DNA from 3 places in the Eubacterium sp. AM05-23 genome. Region 2 is predicted to be linked to each of the others. Evidence: predicted binding sites of a transcription regulator. Region 2 holds the regulator's gene; each other region holds the start of a gene.
What was found. The regulator HrcA, encoded in region 2, represses chaperone genes, less so after heat shock. The targets are predictions, from matches to a motif close to TGTTAGCACTCNNNNNNNNNGAGTGCTAACA.
Positions count from the first base shown of each region.

Region 1: DW091_RS01065 (Hsp20/alpha crystallin family protein) is a predicted target of HrcA. The motif match lies at 2,127-2,157, and genes of this name have one in related genera.
Region 3: htpG (molecular chaperone HtpG) is a predicted target of HrcA. The motif match lies at 1,904-1,934, and genes of this name have one in related genera.

Region 1 is NZ_QUDF01000001.1:249,527-254,794, reverse strand. Features, by position in the region: gene DW091_RS01075 (type 1 glutamine amidotransferase domain-containing protein) at 1-98, opposite strand, end outside; gene DW091_RS01070 (diguanylate cyclase) at 100-1,950, opposite strand; gene DW091_RS01065 (Hsp20/alpha crystallin family protein) at 2,286-2,708, shown strand; gene DW091_RS01060 (dihydroorotate dehydrogenase) at 2,893-3,801, opposite strand; gene DW091_RS01055 (dihydroorotate dehydrogenase electron transfer subunit) at 3,798-4,496, opposite strand; gene pyrF (orotidine-5'-phosphate decarboxylase) at 4,487-5,268, opposite strand, start outside.
Region 2 is NZ_QUDF01000002.1:245,386-250,653, reverse strand. Features, by position in the region: gene dnaK (molecular chaperone DnaK) at 1-349, opposite strand, end outside; gene grpE (nucleotide exchange factor GrpE) at 575-1,141, opposite strand; gene hrcA (heat-inducible transcriptional repressor HrcA) at 1,150-2,184, opposite strand; gene hemW (radical SAM family heme chaperone HemW) at 2,522-3,661, opposite strand; gene DW091_RS03440 (tyrosine-protein phosphatase) at 3,781-4,749, shown strand; gene DW091_RS03435 (YafY family protein) at 4,800-5,268, shown strand, end outside.
Region 3 is NZ_QUDF01000001.1:220,990-226,257, forward strand. Features, by position in the region: gene DW091_RS00960 (response regulator) at 1-1,674, shown strand, start outside; gene htpG (molecular chaperone HtpG) at 1,962-3,872, shown strand; gene DW091_RS00970 (cation-translocating P-type ATPase) at 3,928-5,268, opposite strand, start outside.

The sequences.
Region 1 (5,268 bases), on a different contig from region 2:
ACAGTCACGCCATCCTCCTCGCGGAGACGGTGTACCGGATACCATAGCTCCAGATCTTCAAAGTCGTCGCTGATTAATGCGATAATTTTTTTAGACATGTTAAAATGCTCCTTTTCTGTTTGTATTTTCATTATTACCCAAAGCTTCCTCCAGAGAAGCATCATAGACAGCTACATTGTTTTTTCCGTGATCCTTCATATAATACAGGGCCTTGTCAGCCTTGCCATACAGCTCCTCAAACACACTGTCCGCCGTCGAATAGACCAGGCCAATGCTCACTGAGACCTCTGTCCGGCGTCCTTCTTTTTCGTAGCACCGGCTCATTACGCCGCAGAGCTTTCTGGCATCCCGCAGGGGCTTTTCCCTGCAATGGCCGATATTTTTTACAAAAGCCAGAAACTCATCGCCGCCCAGACGGCCCAAAACAGCGTCTGTATCAAAAATGGCGGCCATTTCCCTGGCCAGATCCTCGAGCACCTCGTCGCCGCCCTGATGGCCCAGGGTATCGTTGACCAGCTTAAAGCGGTCCAGGTCAATCACCATCAGCGCGCCCTTCTCGCCGCCGCACTGCTCCAGATAGTCACTCACGATTTCCTCAAAGGTGGTGCGGTTGTACAGCCCTGTAAGCGGGTCGTGGTGCGCCTGGTTGATAAGCGCTTCCTTCTCGCATTTTTCCTCGTTAATGTTGATAATCTTACCAATGGCCCGCAGCGGGTGGCCGTGCCGGTCAAAAATGATCACGCTGGTGCCGCGCACCCACTCGATCTCGCCGGAGCTTACCCGCACCCTGTACTCGACCTCACATCGGGCCTGCTCAGGCGGACGGCGCTTGATGAGCTCTGCAAACCAGCGGGCAGCCTCATCGGTCTCCATATTCTTTTTCAGGCTCTCTGATAAAAAATGCTCGTTTCGGGATTTGCCGCCAAAATACTGCGCATAGCGGTCAGAAACCATAATACTGTCATCTCCATAGTCATACTCAAAAATCAGCTCATTGGACATCTCTGAGAGCACCCGGTAGCGTTCATAGTCCAGCAGCAGCTGCCGGTTGCGCTGAATACGGATGTACATGGCCAGGCCCACCACGGCGGCCAGCACCAGGCCGATAACCAGCGCCGCAGCAATGCTCTCAATGGGATTCGCTTTGACAAAGCTTTCCAGCGTAACACGCTGGCTGTCCTTATTAAAGTATTTCATATAGAGATCAGTGGCGTAATTGGGGTCTTTTTCATTGATGGCCGCCGTGGCCGTGTTGATGCCGCTGATAATCTCAGAATTCCCTTTGGTTACTGCAAAATAGTAGGGCTTTCCGTCAAACCGTGCGATAATCCGCTGGTTATCAAACAGGGTGACATCTGATCCCAGCAGCGCATCCACCTCGCCGGACTCCAGAGCTTTCTGCATTTCTACCTCACTGGGATATTCGACGGTCTCAACCGTGATCCCATTAACCTTGCAGAAGTCCTCCAGGGCCTGTGCCCGCCGTTTAGCTGAAGCCCGGACCCCTACCTTCATATTGTTAAAAGTCGAATAGTTGGTCGAGTTAATATCGGTATTGCTTTTTAAGACCGCCAATGTTGAGTAGCTGTAGCCACAGTTATATTCCGGGAAATCGTATTCCTCGGCCAGCTCGTCTGAATAGAGCATGCCGCCCATAATATCGACCTCACCGTTTTTTAAGTCCTCCATCATCTGGAGCAGGGTCTCGTCACTGCTATCTCCAGCAATAAACTCGTATTCCCATCCCGTATAGGCGGCAATTTCCTGCAGAAATTCATAGGTATAACCGGAATGCTTTCCATTTGCGTCGGTGCTGCTAAAGCCCTGCAGCTCCGGAAAGGCTACCCTTACTACCTTTTTCTCCTCGGCGTGGGCCGGAGCCGCTATAAAACACATGATAAGACTTATGACCAGCCCGAAACTGCACAGAGTCTTAAAAAATCGTCTCACTTTTTTCCTCCTACCTGTTTGGCAGATTATTCTCTTTCTTATTCTGGTATTACTCCTTATTATATACTGCTCAAACCAAATATACAATTTATTTATCTTAAAAACTTCCTGAAAATCACGGATTAAAGAATCTTCAAGGTATTACAAAACAGTAGAAAGCTTAACGAAATCTAAAATGTTAGCACTCACCTCTTGACAGTGCTAACAATCCGTCCTATAATATACTCGTAAACAAAGTTAAGCGAAGTCCCTTGAAAAAGGAACCGAACTCAATGGTTATAAAGGTTTATCACTTCATAAATCATGAAAACTAAAACAAAAAGGAGGAATGCCTTATGTTGTTGATGCCTAAAGATCGTTTCGGTTTTAATTTGTTTGATGATATGTTTAATGACCCGTTTTTTAAAAAGACAGAGTCACCCGCTCTCATGAAAACGGATATTCAGGAAAAGGATGGCAAGTACATTCTGGATATGGACCTGCCGGGCTTCGGCAAGGAAAATATCAAAGCTGACCTTGAGAATGGCTACCTGACCATCACCGCTTCCAGAGATGACTCAAAGGAAGAAAAAGATGAAAAAGGCAATCTGGTTCACCAGGAACGCTACACTGGCCAGTGCTCAAGAAGCTTCTATGTTGGCGACAATGTGAAGGAAGACGACATTAAAGCCGGTTACAAGGATGGTATTCTCCATCTGGAATTCCCGAAAAACGAAACCAAGCAAGTAGAACAGAAAAAATACATTGCGATTGAATAACTCAAAGCTTACCCCTTATCGGATGATTCCGATATTCATTTTATTACTCCCCCGTAATATAAAAAGCCGCGCTCACTCCCCTGGGCGCGGCTTTTGTTTTCGGCTAAAAAAGACCTCCCGAAATCCCGAAAAGCCAATACCGCTGACTTTTCAGGATTTCGGGAGGTTCTTTTACATTTAAAAGCTAGAGTAAAATACCGCGCACCTCATCGATATTTTCCAGGCCCTCGGCCTTGCAATAGGCTTCCAGCCCTTCGATGATCTTAACCGGGGCTTTGGGATCGATGAAATTCATGGTTCCCACCTGCACACAGGCCGCGCCGACCATGATAAACTCAAGAGCGTCTTCCCAGGTGCTGATGCCGCCCATGGCCATCACCGGCACGTCCACTGCCTTACAGACCTGATGGGTCATGCGCAGGGCGATGGGCTTGACCGCCGGGCCGGACAGCCCGGCGTAGGTGTTGTCAAACACGATCTTTTTCTTTTTATAATCCACGGCCATGGCCTGGATGGTGTTAATAAGCGAGATGCCGCAGGCACCAGATTCCTCACAGGCCAGCGCAATCTCCGCGATGTTCTCCACATTCGGGGAAAGCTTGACCATCACCGGAGCCTTGGATACTGCCACCACCTTTCGGGTAATGTCAGCCGCCATCTCTGGCCGTATGCCATAGGCCATCCCGCCGGCCTTCACGTTGGGGCAGGAAATATTCAGCTCGACCAGCTGCGCGTTGATGGCGTTGATTCGCTCAATGGCTTCCAGATAAGAAGCTTCGTCCTTGCCACCCACGTTCACCACCGTCACCGTGTCAATTTCTTTAAGGTGTGGCCACTCATTTTCGATAAAGGCGTCCACACCCGGGTTTTCAAGACCGATACTGTTGATCATGCCGGCCGGGGTTTCCCACAGGCGCATACCGGTGTTGCCGGGGCGCGGCTCCAGCGTCAGGCCCTTGGTACAAAGGCCGCCCAGTGCTGCCAGGTCATAGTACTTTTCAAACTCACGCCCGAAGCCAAAGGTCCCTGACGCGGTGACTACCGGGTTTTTAAAGACAATATCGTTAAATCTTGTTTCTAACACTTTACTCATAGGGCTGCCACCTCTCTGGTAAATACCGGACCATCCTTACAGACCTTCTTATTCCCCTCACTGGTCTTGCAAGTACAACCCAGGCAGGCGCCGATACCACAGGCCATATGGGCCTCCAGCGACACGTAAACCGGGTTTTCGGCCGGGACGATATCACACAGGCTTTTCATCATGATTTCCGGACCGCAGGTAAAAAACACCTCGCCCTCACGGGCTTCCACCTTATGGGTGATGATGCCGCCGATGTCCACGATCACTTCGTCTGCCACAGCGTCAAATTCCTCCACGCAGTAGGCCGCGTCGCGGTAGCCCAGGTAAACGCGCAGGCTTTTCTCTGGGTGTTTCTTCTTAAAGTCACGGCACACATAGTACAGGGGCGCGACGCCAATGCCGCCGCCCACCACCACCAGGTCGGCGTCCACATCTGGGAAGCCCTTGCCGTATGGGCCCTGTAATTCCACAGTGTCGTCCTTTTCTAGTTTTGACAAAAGCTGGGTGCCCTTACCTACAATCTGATACAGGAAAGTGAGCACACCGTTTTCGTAATTATGAACGGAGATGGGCCGTGACAGCAGCGGGTCCTTATCCCAGGCTCTCAGCATGAAAAACTGGCCGACGCCCACTTCACCGTCGTAGGCCACGTCCATTTTGTAAATGCCTTCAGCCACAAACTGGTTATCTAAAATTAAAGCCACTTTAAAATGTCCTCCTTCATGGCCAGTGTTTTTTCACGGATCAAGGCTTCAAAGCCTTCGGTCTCACAGGGCGTCTCTGCCTTCTGATGGGCAGTGATCAGCCCTCTGGAGGAATTGATGACCGCACAGCGGGACTTTTTGAAGATGTTGGCAATATCCTTGCCGGTGCCGCCCTGGGCGCCGTAGCCAGGCACCAGGAAAAAGGTGGACGGACACTGGTCCTGCAGCGCTTCAAATTCTTCCGGGAAGGTGAGGCCCACCACAGCGCCCACTGCGGAGTAGCCGCTTTCACCAATGTAAGGCCTGCCCCATTCGGTGATCTTATCGCCAACGGCTTCGTAAAGCTTTTGTCCGCCATCTTCCAATTTTAACTCCTGAAAATCTCTTGAAGACGGATTAGAGGTGTGCAGCAGGACAAAGAGGCCCTTTTCATTATTTTCGATGTACGGGAAATAGGGGGATACAGCGTCCTCGCCCATGTAGGCGTTGACGGTCAGAATATCCACCTCAAAATCGCCCTCAAAATGTCCTTTGGCGTACTGGGCGGCGGTGGAGGTGATGTCCCCTCTTTTTGCATCGCCAATGGCGATTTTACCATTTTTACGCACATATTTAACGGTCTCAGAATAAGCCTTCATACCGTCCAGGCCCAGAGCCTCGTAGCAGGCAATCTGCATTTTGTAACAGGCGGCAATATCTGCGGTGGCGTCCACAATCTTTTTGTTAAACTCCGTTATTTTTTCACCGGTTGACCAGTCCTTGTCCTTCAGGT
Region 2 (5,268 bases):
CAGCCTTGGTAACTGTTTCGCCAAGATAGGCTTCTGCGTCTGATTTTAATTTCTGCAGGATCATCGCAGAGATTTCCTGCGGTGTGTAGCTCTTATCATCGATGGTTACTTTATAGTCGGTACCCATGTGTCTCTTGATGGACGCGACTGTACGGTCTGGATTGGTGACAGCCTGGCGTTTTGCCACCTGGCCGACCAGTCTTTCACCGTCTTTAGTAAACGCAACAACAGACGGGGTTGTGCGGTTCCCTTCTGCATTTGGGATAACAACCGGTTCGCCGCCTTCCAAAACAGCAACGCAAGAGTTTGTAGTACCTAAGTCAATACCAATAATTTTTTCTTTACCCATAATATATGTCCTCCTAAGTTTTTAGTATAAATTTCTAATTTTTATCATTCTTCAAAAAAGCAGCTTGTTGTTTAATGGAGAATTGAGAATGGAAAATGGAAAATTCCGGTACAAAACGCTACGCATTTTGATCTTTATGCGGCCGTTGACCGCTTTCTCAAATTTGCTTTAGCAAATTTGTTCTTTTAATTCTCCATTCTCAATTCCCCATTGTCAATTGCTTTTTTACTTCTGGTTAACCTTAACCATCGCTGGCCGTATGACCTTATCCTTAAAAGTGTAACCCTTCTGGAAAACCTCCAGAACAACCTGGTCGTCTTTTTCAGGATCTGCTCCAACGGCAACGCCGTGGTGGAAGTTCGGATCAAAGGCTGTACCCACACAGTCAATTTCCTGCAGGCCCTCCTCGTTCAGAACACCGATCAGCTGCTTGAAAACCATCTGGACGCCTTCGCGGTATTTGTCCGCATTGTCATCATCCGCCGCCGCTTCGGCGCGGTCCAGGTTGTCAAGCACTGGTAAAAGCTTTGTGACAAAGCCCTCAAGAGCAAACTGGTAAATGTCAGTCTTTTCCTTCTGCGTTCTTTTTTTATAGTTTTCAAAATCCGCCTGAAGGCGCATAAGACGCTCCATAGCCGCTTCCTCTGCCTTGGCCGCTTCATTTACCGATTTTTCAACATCCTCTACAGTTTCCTGTTCTTCTGTTTTCTGTTCCTCTGCTGCCTGTTCCTCCGTAGCTTCTTCCTTAATGGTTTCGTCTACGTTTTGTTCCATCTTTTCTTCCTTAGCCATTTAACCACCTATTTCATTAATAATTTTGTTAAGTTTGTGTTCAGTTCATTTCTTATATAATCAAGAACCGAGGAGACATTGTCATAATTCATCCTCGTCGGTCCTATGACCCCAAAAGCGCCTACGGTCTTTCCTTCCAGCTCGTAGGTTGTCGTAATAATACTGAATTCCTTCAGATTCTCATTATCATTTTCATCCCCGATGCTGATGTTAATCACCTGACTGGCGTCATCATTTGACAGGATCCCCGCCAGCAGCGGTTTTTCCTCGATCACATTGACCAGGTGACGGATTTTTTCCACATCACTGAATTCGGGATAGTTGAAAAGATTCGTCAGACCCATGGAGTGGATGTCTGAAGCCTCTTCCATCAAAGTATCCCTTAATACCGGAAGAATTTCCCGGAGTAAACTGCTTTCATCCGGGGACAATTCCTGAATCTGATCCACCAGCTCCATATTAATTTCCTGGAAGGAAATATTTTTAAGGAAGCTGTTTAAGACATTACTCAGTTTCAGGGCCAAAGTGGTGTCAATTTCCTGTGAAAGGGTCATTTCAATGTTCTTTGCCATCCCTTCATAGGTGACCACAATGAGTAAAACCCGTTCCTTGATCAAAGGAACAATCTGTACGTGCTTGCAGTTAAAGCAGGAAACCCGCGGCGACAGCACCACAGAGGTGTAATTGGTCAGCTGTGACAGCACCTTCGCCGTGTGGTTCATGGTGTTATCCAACTCCCTTGTTATTTTAAGATACCCATTATGGATGTCATTTCTCACAACCTTAGCTAATTTTTGAATTTGCATGATCTCATCGACATAATAGCGATATGCCAGCTGAGTCGGAATTCTTCCAGATGAGGTGTGCGGCTGCATTAAAAAGCCCAGGTCTTCGAGATCAGCCATTTCGTTCCGGATGGTCGCAGGGCTGATGCCAAGATTATAACGCTTTGACAAAGTCCGGGACCCTACCGGTTCGGCGGTATTGATGTAATCCTTAATGATTACCTCCAATATCTTCTTCTTTCTCTCTTTCAAGTCCATTTTGTTCACCTCTTTATTAGCACTCGTTACTTGTGAGTGCTAATATCTTGACTATAATATACCACCGGGTTCTTACTTTGTCAATAGATTTCTATAAGATAAATGTCAAGTTTTTAAGATTTAAACATTATTTAAGCAAGGAAACCTTTTGGTATATTATCCAAGTGAAAAGCTGAAAAAGAGAGGGCGTGCAGCGAAAACCGTTAAAGGATTTTTCCATTTTGCCGCGCGCCAAGATGCTTTATTTCGCAGAACCATCGAAGTCATGAGGTAACAGTGCCTTGCTCGCGGCGATCCCGCAAAATCCAACGGCGGTCCTCCGCTACACTCATCTCACTTATACAAACGCCACAAACACCTGATTCGCCAGATCCTGGCCCTTTGGGGTAAGGCGGATCACCGGCCCCTCACGCGTGAGAAGCCCCGCCGCCACAAGGTTTCCAATTTCCTCAAAATCTTCAAAAAAGCTGCTGCCAAACAGCCTTCGGTAATCCGCGTCGTTTACGCCGCACATGCGCCGCAGACCCAGAAACATAAAATCACCCTTTTTCTCCTGCACATCCAGTGTGTGCGCCTCGAGCACTGGGGCTTTCCCCTGTTCAGCCAGAGTACAGTAGTCCCCCATTGCCATCACGTTGGTGCGGCGCTCTTCCTTATAATAGGAGGCTGCCCCCAGTCCAAAGCCCACATAGGGCTTCATCACCCAGTACAGGCTGTTGTGGCGGCTTTCCCAGCCTTTCCTTGCAAAGTTCGATATCTCATACTGCTCAAAGCCCTTCTCTGCCAGGCCGTCGATGACAGCGTGCTGCATCTGGCGTTCCAGCGCCTCGTCTGGCAGCGCCAGTTTTCCCTGGCGGAGCAGGGTGGCAAAGGCAGTTCCCTCCTCGATTTTCAGGCTGTAGCAAGAGATATGCTTAACGGGCTCAAGGGCCGTCAGTCTCGCAAGGTCCCGGCGCACATCCTCCAGGGTCTGTCCCGGCAGGCCAAACATTAAATCCGCCGAGATATTCTCAAACCCCGCGCTTCCCAGCAGCTCCAGCGACGACTCAAAATCCGCGTAGGTGTGGATACGCCCCAGGGCTTTAAGCTCTTCATCGCTCGTGGTCTGGAGACCCAGGCTCACGCGGTTGAGGCCCATGCTGCGGTAAGCCCGGCATTTTTCGCCGGTCAGGGTTCCGGGATTGGCCTCAATGGTGGCTTCCACACCCTCCCCTGGCAGCTCAAAGCACTCCTGGATACAGTCCATAACCTGGCCGATATGATCAGCCGACACGTAAGAGGGCGTGCCTCCCCCAAAATAAACCGTGCGCGCGGACAGCCTGCCCTGCTCATCCGCGAAGGCCCTTATCTCAAGGCAGACCGCCTCAAAATAACGCCGGGCATCCGCCTCGCTAAGCCCCGCCCATGAGGGAAAATCACAGTAGCGGCACTTCTGCTGGCAGAAGGGAACATGCACATAAATTCCAACATTTTCCATTAAAACGCTCCTTTTTATAAAATATGATGAAAAAACAAATTGTCACCGGGACAAATTTAAGTCTTTATGTTACAATATATTCTATATAATAAAGTATAAAGAGTCAAAGGAGTGAACATATGAAAAAATTTGTAGGCATTGGGGCGCTTATTGCCGCGGCTGCCGCAGTCCCATATCTGATTCATAAAAAACGCCAGAAAAAGCTTCAGGCAGAAGATTTCAACCAGAGCGACAGCCTTCCGCTTCCAGAGAAAAATCCTTTGGAAACTGATTTCAAGGACGAAGACCACCTGATTTTCTGCGACGAGTCCAACCTGGGCAAACGGCTGATCCAGCTGGAAAATTCCATCAATATCCGCGACATCGGCGGCTATACCGGTCTGGACGGACGCAAGACAAAATGGCGCAAGGTGATCCGCAGCGAGGAGCTGGCCCACCTTTCCGATAAGGATGTGGAATACTTCGAAGAGCTTGGCCTCAAGCATGTCTTTGACTTCAGGGACGCCCCCAAGGCCAAAGCCATGCCGGACAAGCTGCCCTCCACCGCAGATTATAAAAACATTCCGGTACTCAAAAACATCCCCTTCAGCCACAACGAGATCAATTTTACAGCGCCTGACGGCATCGATCAGTTCATGCGCAAAATCTACCGCTACCAGGTCGAAAACGCCGCGCCGCTCTACGCAGAGATCCTCAAGGTCATGACCGACCCCGGCGAATACCCCATCCTGTACCACTGCACCAACGGCAAGGACCGCACCGGCTTCATGACAGCCCTCATCCTGCTGATCTGCGGCGTGCCGGAGGAAACCATTATCTCGGATTACTCCCTGACCAACCTCACCTTCGACGAAGCCTTCGAGGTTCTGGGCACCATTATGGCCGATGAACTAAACGAGGCCAAGGGTGTTTCCAAGGATCAGCTCAAGGATTTCTTTGGTGTCAAGCCCGAATGGCTGAAAATCCAGCTGAACTACATCAAGGAAAACTACGAGAATGTCGACGCTTACCTGCTTGATAAAACCGATCTGACAAAAGAAGATCTGGACAAAATCCGCGAAAACATGCTGGAAGCGCCAAGCGTATAAAAAACAAAACGGACGGCAGATCTGCCGTCCATTTTAATTGGAGAAACATCATGCAGACCCATCGCCTGTTCGAAATCATCTACCTGCTTCTGGACAAGGGCCAAATGACCGCCAGCGAGCTGGCAAACCATTTTGAAGTCTCTGTCCGTACCATTTACCGGGACATTGACCGCCTGAGCATCAGCGGCGTTCCCATTTACACCAACGTGGGAAAAAACGGCGGCATCGCCCTTATGGACGGCTACACCCTGGATAAATCCATCCTGAGCGACGCCGAGCAGAACGAAATCCTCATGGCCCTTCAAAGCCTTAAAGCCGTCGAGTATCCAGACCCTGACGGCCTGCTCACCAAGCTGGGGACCTTTTTCAAAAAGAACCAGCAGAGCTGGATCGAGGTGGACTTTACGGGCTGGGGCGGCTCCATACAGGACCGGGAGCGCTCAGATGAGCTCAAAAATGCCATTCTCACCCGGCACACCATCCATTTTTCCTACTGGGGCGGAGACGGTAAGAAAAGCG
Region 3 (5,268 bases), on a different contig from region 2:
CGCTATAGAACCGAGGAGATCGATTTCCGGGATGGGATTACGCGGATCGGTTCAATTTCTGTTTACACCCAGATTTTAAGAACATTTTACCGTACCGTTCAGGACAAAACAGCCGATCTGCCAGAGTTAATCAAAAACGACATGCGGCGTTTTATCATCGAGGTACATGGTCTTAAGGGAGCCTGTGCGGCTGTTTCGGCTGCCGGTCTTGCTGCGCTGGCCGAAAAGATGGAGCAGCAGGGAAATGAGAAAGACCTGGCGAAAATCCGTACCACGCTGCCAGTTTTCACCGTACGTGTAAGCCGCGCGGTTAAAGAGATTGAAGGTTTTTTAAACCGGACTGAAATGGAAAATCAGCCCGAAAAACAAAATGATATTTACTTTGACAGCTGTGTGCTGAACCAGTTGGAAAAAGCCTTTAAGACCTATGATACAGAAATGCTGAAAGCTCTTTTTTCTGAAAAAACGCATTACCTTTGCGATGAAAAAAGCACACTTCTTCTCAATGAGCTGCGTGACTGCTACGAGCGCTATGAGTTTGAGTGGGCCGCCGAGATACTGGATACCTACCGTGAAGGGGAAAGCCCCTGCGAACAGGAGCAGGTACAGGAAGAGAGAACGGACAGCAGGAAAAACATTGCTGTGGTCGATGATAACCCGGTTAATCTGGATCTGGCGGAGAGTGTGCTCCAGACGCATTACCGGCTTACAAAACTGATTTCGGGAGAACAGCTGCTGCGTTACCTTAAAATTGGCAGACCAGACATGATCCTGCTGGATATTCAAATGCCTGGAATCGATGGCTATGAAACCCTGAGGCAGATACGAAAACAGCCCGAATACCGGAGGATACCCGTCATTTTTCTGACCGGACAGAAAGATTCTGAAAGCGAACAGAAGGGATTTCTCTTAGGAGCAAAGGATTTTATCACCAAACCATTCGACCATGTCGCCATGCTGGCCAGAGTCGACGCACAGATAGAGCTGTATGGCTACCAGAACAATCTGGAGGAAATTGTCCGGAAAAAAACCAGCCGCATCGAGGATTTGCAAAAGATGATGAACCAGGGCTGGGCAGAGGCCATCGAGTCCAGAGATGGTACCACCGGCAGTCATGTGAAAAATACCACCCGGTATTTCAGGGCGCTGCTTGAAATTCTGGAAAAAACGCCGCAGTATAAGAAGGCTTTTCCGAAAGAAACCAGGGCAGATATGCTTCAGGCCTCCGCCATGCACGACATCGGCAAGATTGGAATCCGGGATGAGGTGCTAAAAAAACCAGGACCGCTCACACCGGAAGAATTTGACCATATGAAAACCCACAGCCAGATCGGCGGCGATATGGTACAGAAAATTATTGACAACACACACCCGGATGATTTCCTGAACTATGCCAGAGATATGGCGCTGTATCATCATGAGCGGTGGGACGGCAGCGGGTATCCCTGTGGCTTAAAGGGAAATGAGATTCCGCTTTATGTACAGGCGCTTTCCATCGCAGATGTTTTCGACGCCCTGACGGCTGTAAGGCCATATAAGCGGGCCTTCACAATGGAGGAAGCTCTGGAGATTATGTACCGCGACAGAGGAAAGTTCTTTGCGCCGGATATGTTTGATCTTTTCTATGACAATCAGGTAGTGATGCGCCGAGTGCTGGAAACCAAAATATCATAACAATCAGCCTTACCCGCCGGAAAGCAAGGGAAACTCCGGCGGGTTTTTGGTTTTAGATGCTCTGGAAAGGAAGACGCAGAGCATCCCTGTTAAGTTTTTATAAAGGTACTCGTAATAACTAAGACGTCACAAAAACGGGAGAAAGCGCTGAGAACAAAAATTGTCATTAAGATTATTTAAATTTTTCCTCAAAAGATCTTGATTTTTTCATCAGAATGATCTATAGTATTGTTAGCACTCGTACATATCGAGTGCTAACAATAACGAAATGAAAGTGAGTGGAGATTATGGCTAAAAAGCAATTCCAGGCAGAATCCAAACGCCTGCTGGATTTAATGATTCATTCGATTTATACAAACAAAGAGATTTTTTTAAGAGAGATCATCTCAAATGCAAGCGACGCCATTGACAAACGTTATTTTAAAAATATGTCGGAAGGCGGCAGCGGCCTCTCAAGAGAAGACTATGCGATCCACATTATTCCGGATAAGGAAGCAAAAACGCTGACCATTACCGATAACGGTATCGGGATGACCCAGGAAGAGCTGGAAGAAAACCTTGGCATTATCGCCAACAGCGGCTCTCTGGAATTTAAGTCTGAGCATGAGGCTCAGGAAGATATTGATATCATCGGCCAGTTTGGCGTCGGCTTTTATTCCGCCTTTATGGTCAGCAAAGACATCAAGGTCCGTACAAAGGCAGACGGCAGCGACATGGCCTATGAATGGGAATCCGAAGGCGCGGAAGGCTATACCATTGAAGCCTGCGATAAAGATGAAGTCGGGACAGAAATCATCCTGACACTCATGGACGATACCGATGATGAAAAATACAGCCAGTATCTGGAAGAATACCGTCTCAGAGAGCTGATTAAGCGTTATTCCGATTATATCCGCTACCCCATTAAAATGGAAGTGGAAAAGAGTACTCTGGTAGAGGCTTCCGAGGAAGAAAAAGCCAAAGAGGATTACGAACCACAGTACGATACCTACCTGGAGGAGGAGACCCTCAACAGCATGGTGCCTTTGTGGAAAAAGAATAAAAGCGAAGTTACCGATGAAGACTATAACAATTTCTACAAGGAAAAATATTATGATTATACCGATCCTGCAAAAGTCATCGCGACCCATGTAGAAGGCGTGTGCACCTATGACGCGCTGCTGTTTATCCCGTCGAACGTGCCCTATAATTACTTCTCAAAAGAGTTTAAAAAAGGTCTGCAGCTGTATTCCAGCGGTGTGCTGATCATGGATAAATGCGAGGATCTGCTTCCGGACTACTTTGGCTTTGTCAGAGGTCTAGTCGACTCACAGGACCTTTCTTTAAACATCTCAAGAGAAATGCTTCAGCAGGACCGCCAGGTCATGGCCATCGCCCAGCGTATTGAAAAGAAAATTACCTCTGAGCTTATGGACATGCAGAAAAAAGACCGTGAAAAATACGACGAATTCTATAAAAACTTTGGTCTGCCGCTCAAGTTTGGTATGTATGAAAACTATGGGATGAATGCTGATAAGCTTAAGGATCTGGTGATGTTCTACAGCTCCAGTGAAAAGAAAACCGTCACCTTTGCAGAATATGTCGGCAGAATGAAGGAAGATCAGAAATATATTTACTATGCCTGCGGTGATTCCATTGAAAAGATTGGGAAAATGCCGCAGATTGAGCTGCTCTTAGATCAGGGCTACGAAGTGCTTTACTGCACCGACGATGTGGATGAATTTGCGCTTAAGAGTCTCATGAAGTATGATGAAAAAGAATTCCGCTCCGCTTCCGATGATGATCTGGGGATCGAACAGTCCGAAGAGGCCAAAAAAGAATCTGAAGCCAAAAATGAAGAGAATAAGGATTTAATGACCGCCATCAAGGACGCTCTGGACGGCAAGGTAAATGCGGTCAAGCTGTCCACAAGACTGAAAAGCCACCCAGTATGCTTCTCAACAGAGGGGATATCCTTAGAAATGGAAAAAGTTCTAAACGCACAGCCCATGGGCGGCGATGTCAAAGCCGATAAGGTTCTCGAAATCAATGGGAGCCATCCGGTGTTTGACGCCATGAAAAAAGCATATGAAGATAAAAATAACGATAAGCTGAAAAAATATGCCAACCTGCTTTACGATCAGGCCATGCTCATTGAGGGAATGACCATTGAAGATCCAGTAGAATTTGCGCGCTCTATTTGTGAGCTGATGGTGTAATTTAGATAATATAAAAGCCCGGTTTTTCTTTTGAAAAACCGGGCTTTTTAAATGCTTAATCATCCGACAGGCTGGGTTTGCCAGTCACGGCACTGGTATGCTGCCGGCCTGTGACCATTTTAGTAATCTGGATGATCAGGGTAGGCAGAAATGCCAGCAGGCATATCTGGCCGATCTGTCCAAGGGTCAGCGGCGCCACGAGGAACAGGGTGTTGAGACCTGGTATAAACAGTACCGCCGCCAGAAGTAAAACACCGCCAAAGAAGGCCATGAGTGAGTATTTGTTTGTTCCGAATTTCAGCCGGAAAATGGATTCGTCACCCCGGCAGTTAAAGCCATGGAACAGGCGGGCAAGGGTCAGGGTGGCGAAGGCCATGGTGCTGGCCAGCATGGCGCTGCCGGACTGGTGGCCAAGGTAAAAGGCAGCCATGGTGGCAACGGCAATCAGCAGTCCCTGAGAGACAATGCGTTTGAGCAGGCTGCCGTTTAAAATCGGTTCTTTTGGATTGCGGGGCGGCTGGTTCAAAAGTCCGCGGCGCGAAGGCTCCATGCCAATGGCAATGGCAGGCAGGCTGTCAGTCAGCAGGTTAATGAACAGCAGGTGTACCGGCGCAAAGGGGACGGGCAGCGCCATCAGAGAGGCGTAGAGCACACAGAGGATACCTGCGGTGTTGCCGGAGAGCAGAAACTGAATGGCGTTTTTAATATTGGCGTAGATATTACGCCCGTTGATAACGGCTTTGACGATGGTGGCAAAATTATCGTCAGTCAGAATCATGGACGCTGCGTCTTTACTGACCTCGGTGCCGGTAATGCCCATAGCCACGCCGATATCGGCTTTCTTAAGGGCTGGAGCGTCGTTGACGCCGTCGCCAGTCATGGAGACAATGCGCCCCTGACGCTGCCAGGCGTCGACGATTCGGATTTTATGCTCGGGTGATACACGGGCGTAGACAGAAATGCGCGGAAGCTTTTCATCAAGCTCGGCATCGGTCATGGCGTCCAGCTCAACGCCTTCCACAGCAATGTCGCCATCCTCAAAGATGCCGACCTGTCTTGCGATGGCGGTCGCAGTGATCTTGTGGTCGCCAGTGATCATGACCGTGCGGATGCCGCCCCGCTTGGCGTCAGCCACAGCCTGGACAGATTCTGGACGCGGCGGGTCAATCATGGAGATCAGGCCTACAAAGACAAAATCATTTTCATCATCAATGGACAGATCCCGGACTTCGGGCAGTTCACGGTAGGCAAAGGCCAGAACGCGGAGCCCTTCCTCGGACAGGGAACGGTTGGTGTTGATGATCTCGCTGCGCTTTTCGTCGGTCATGGGCACAATGCCGCCTTTGGTGTAAATCCAGTTGGAGCGTTCGAGCATGACGTCGAGGGCGCCCTTTGT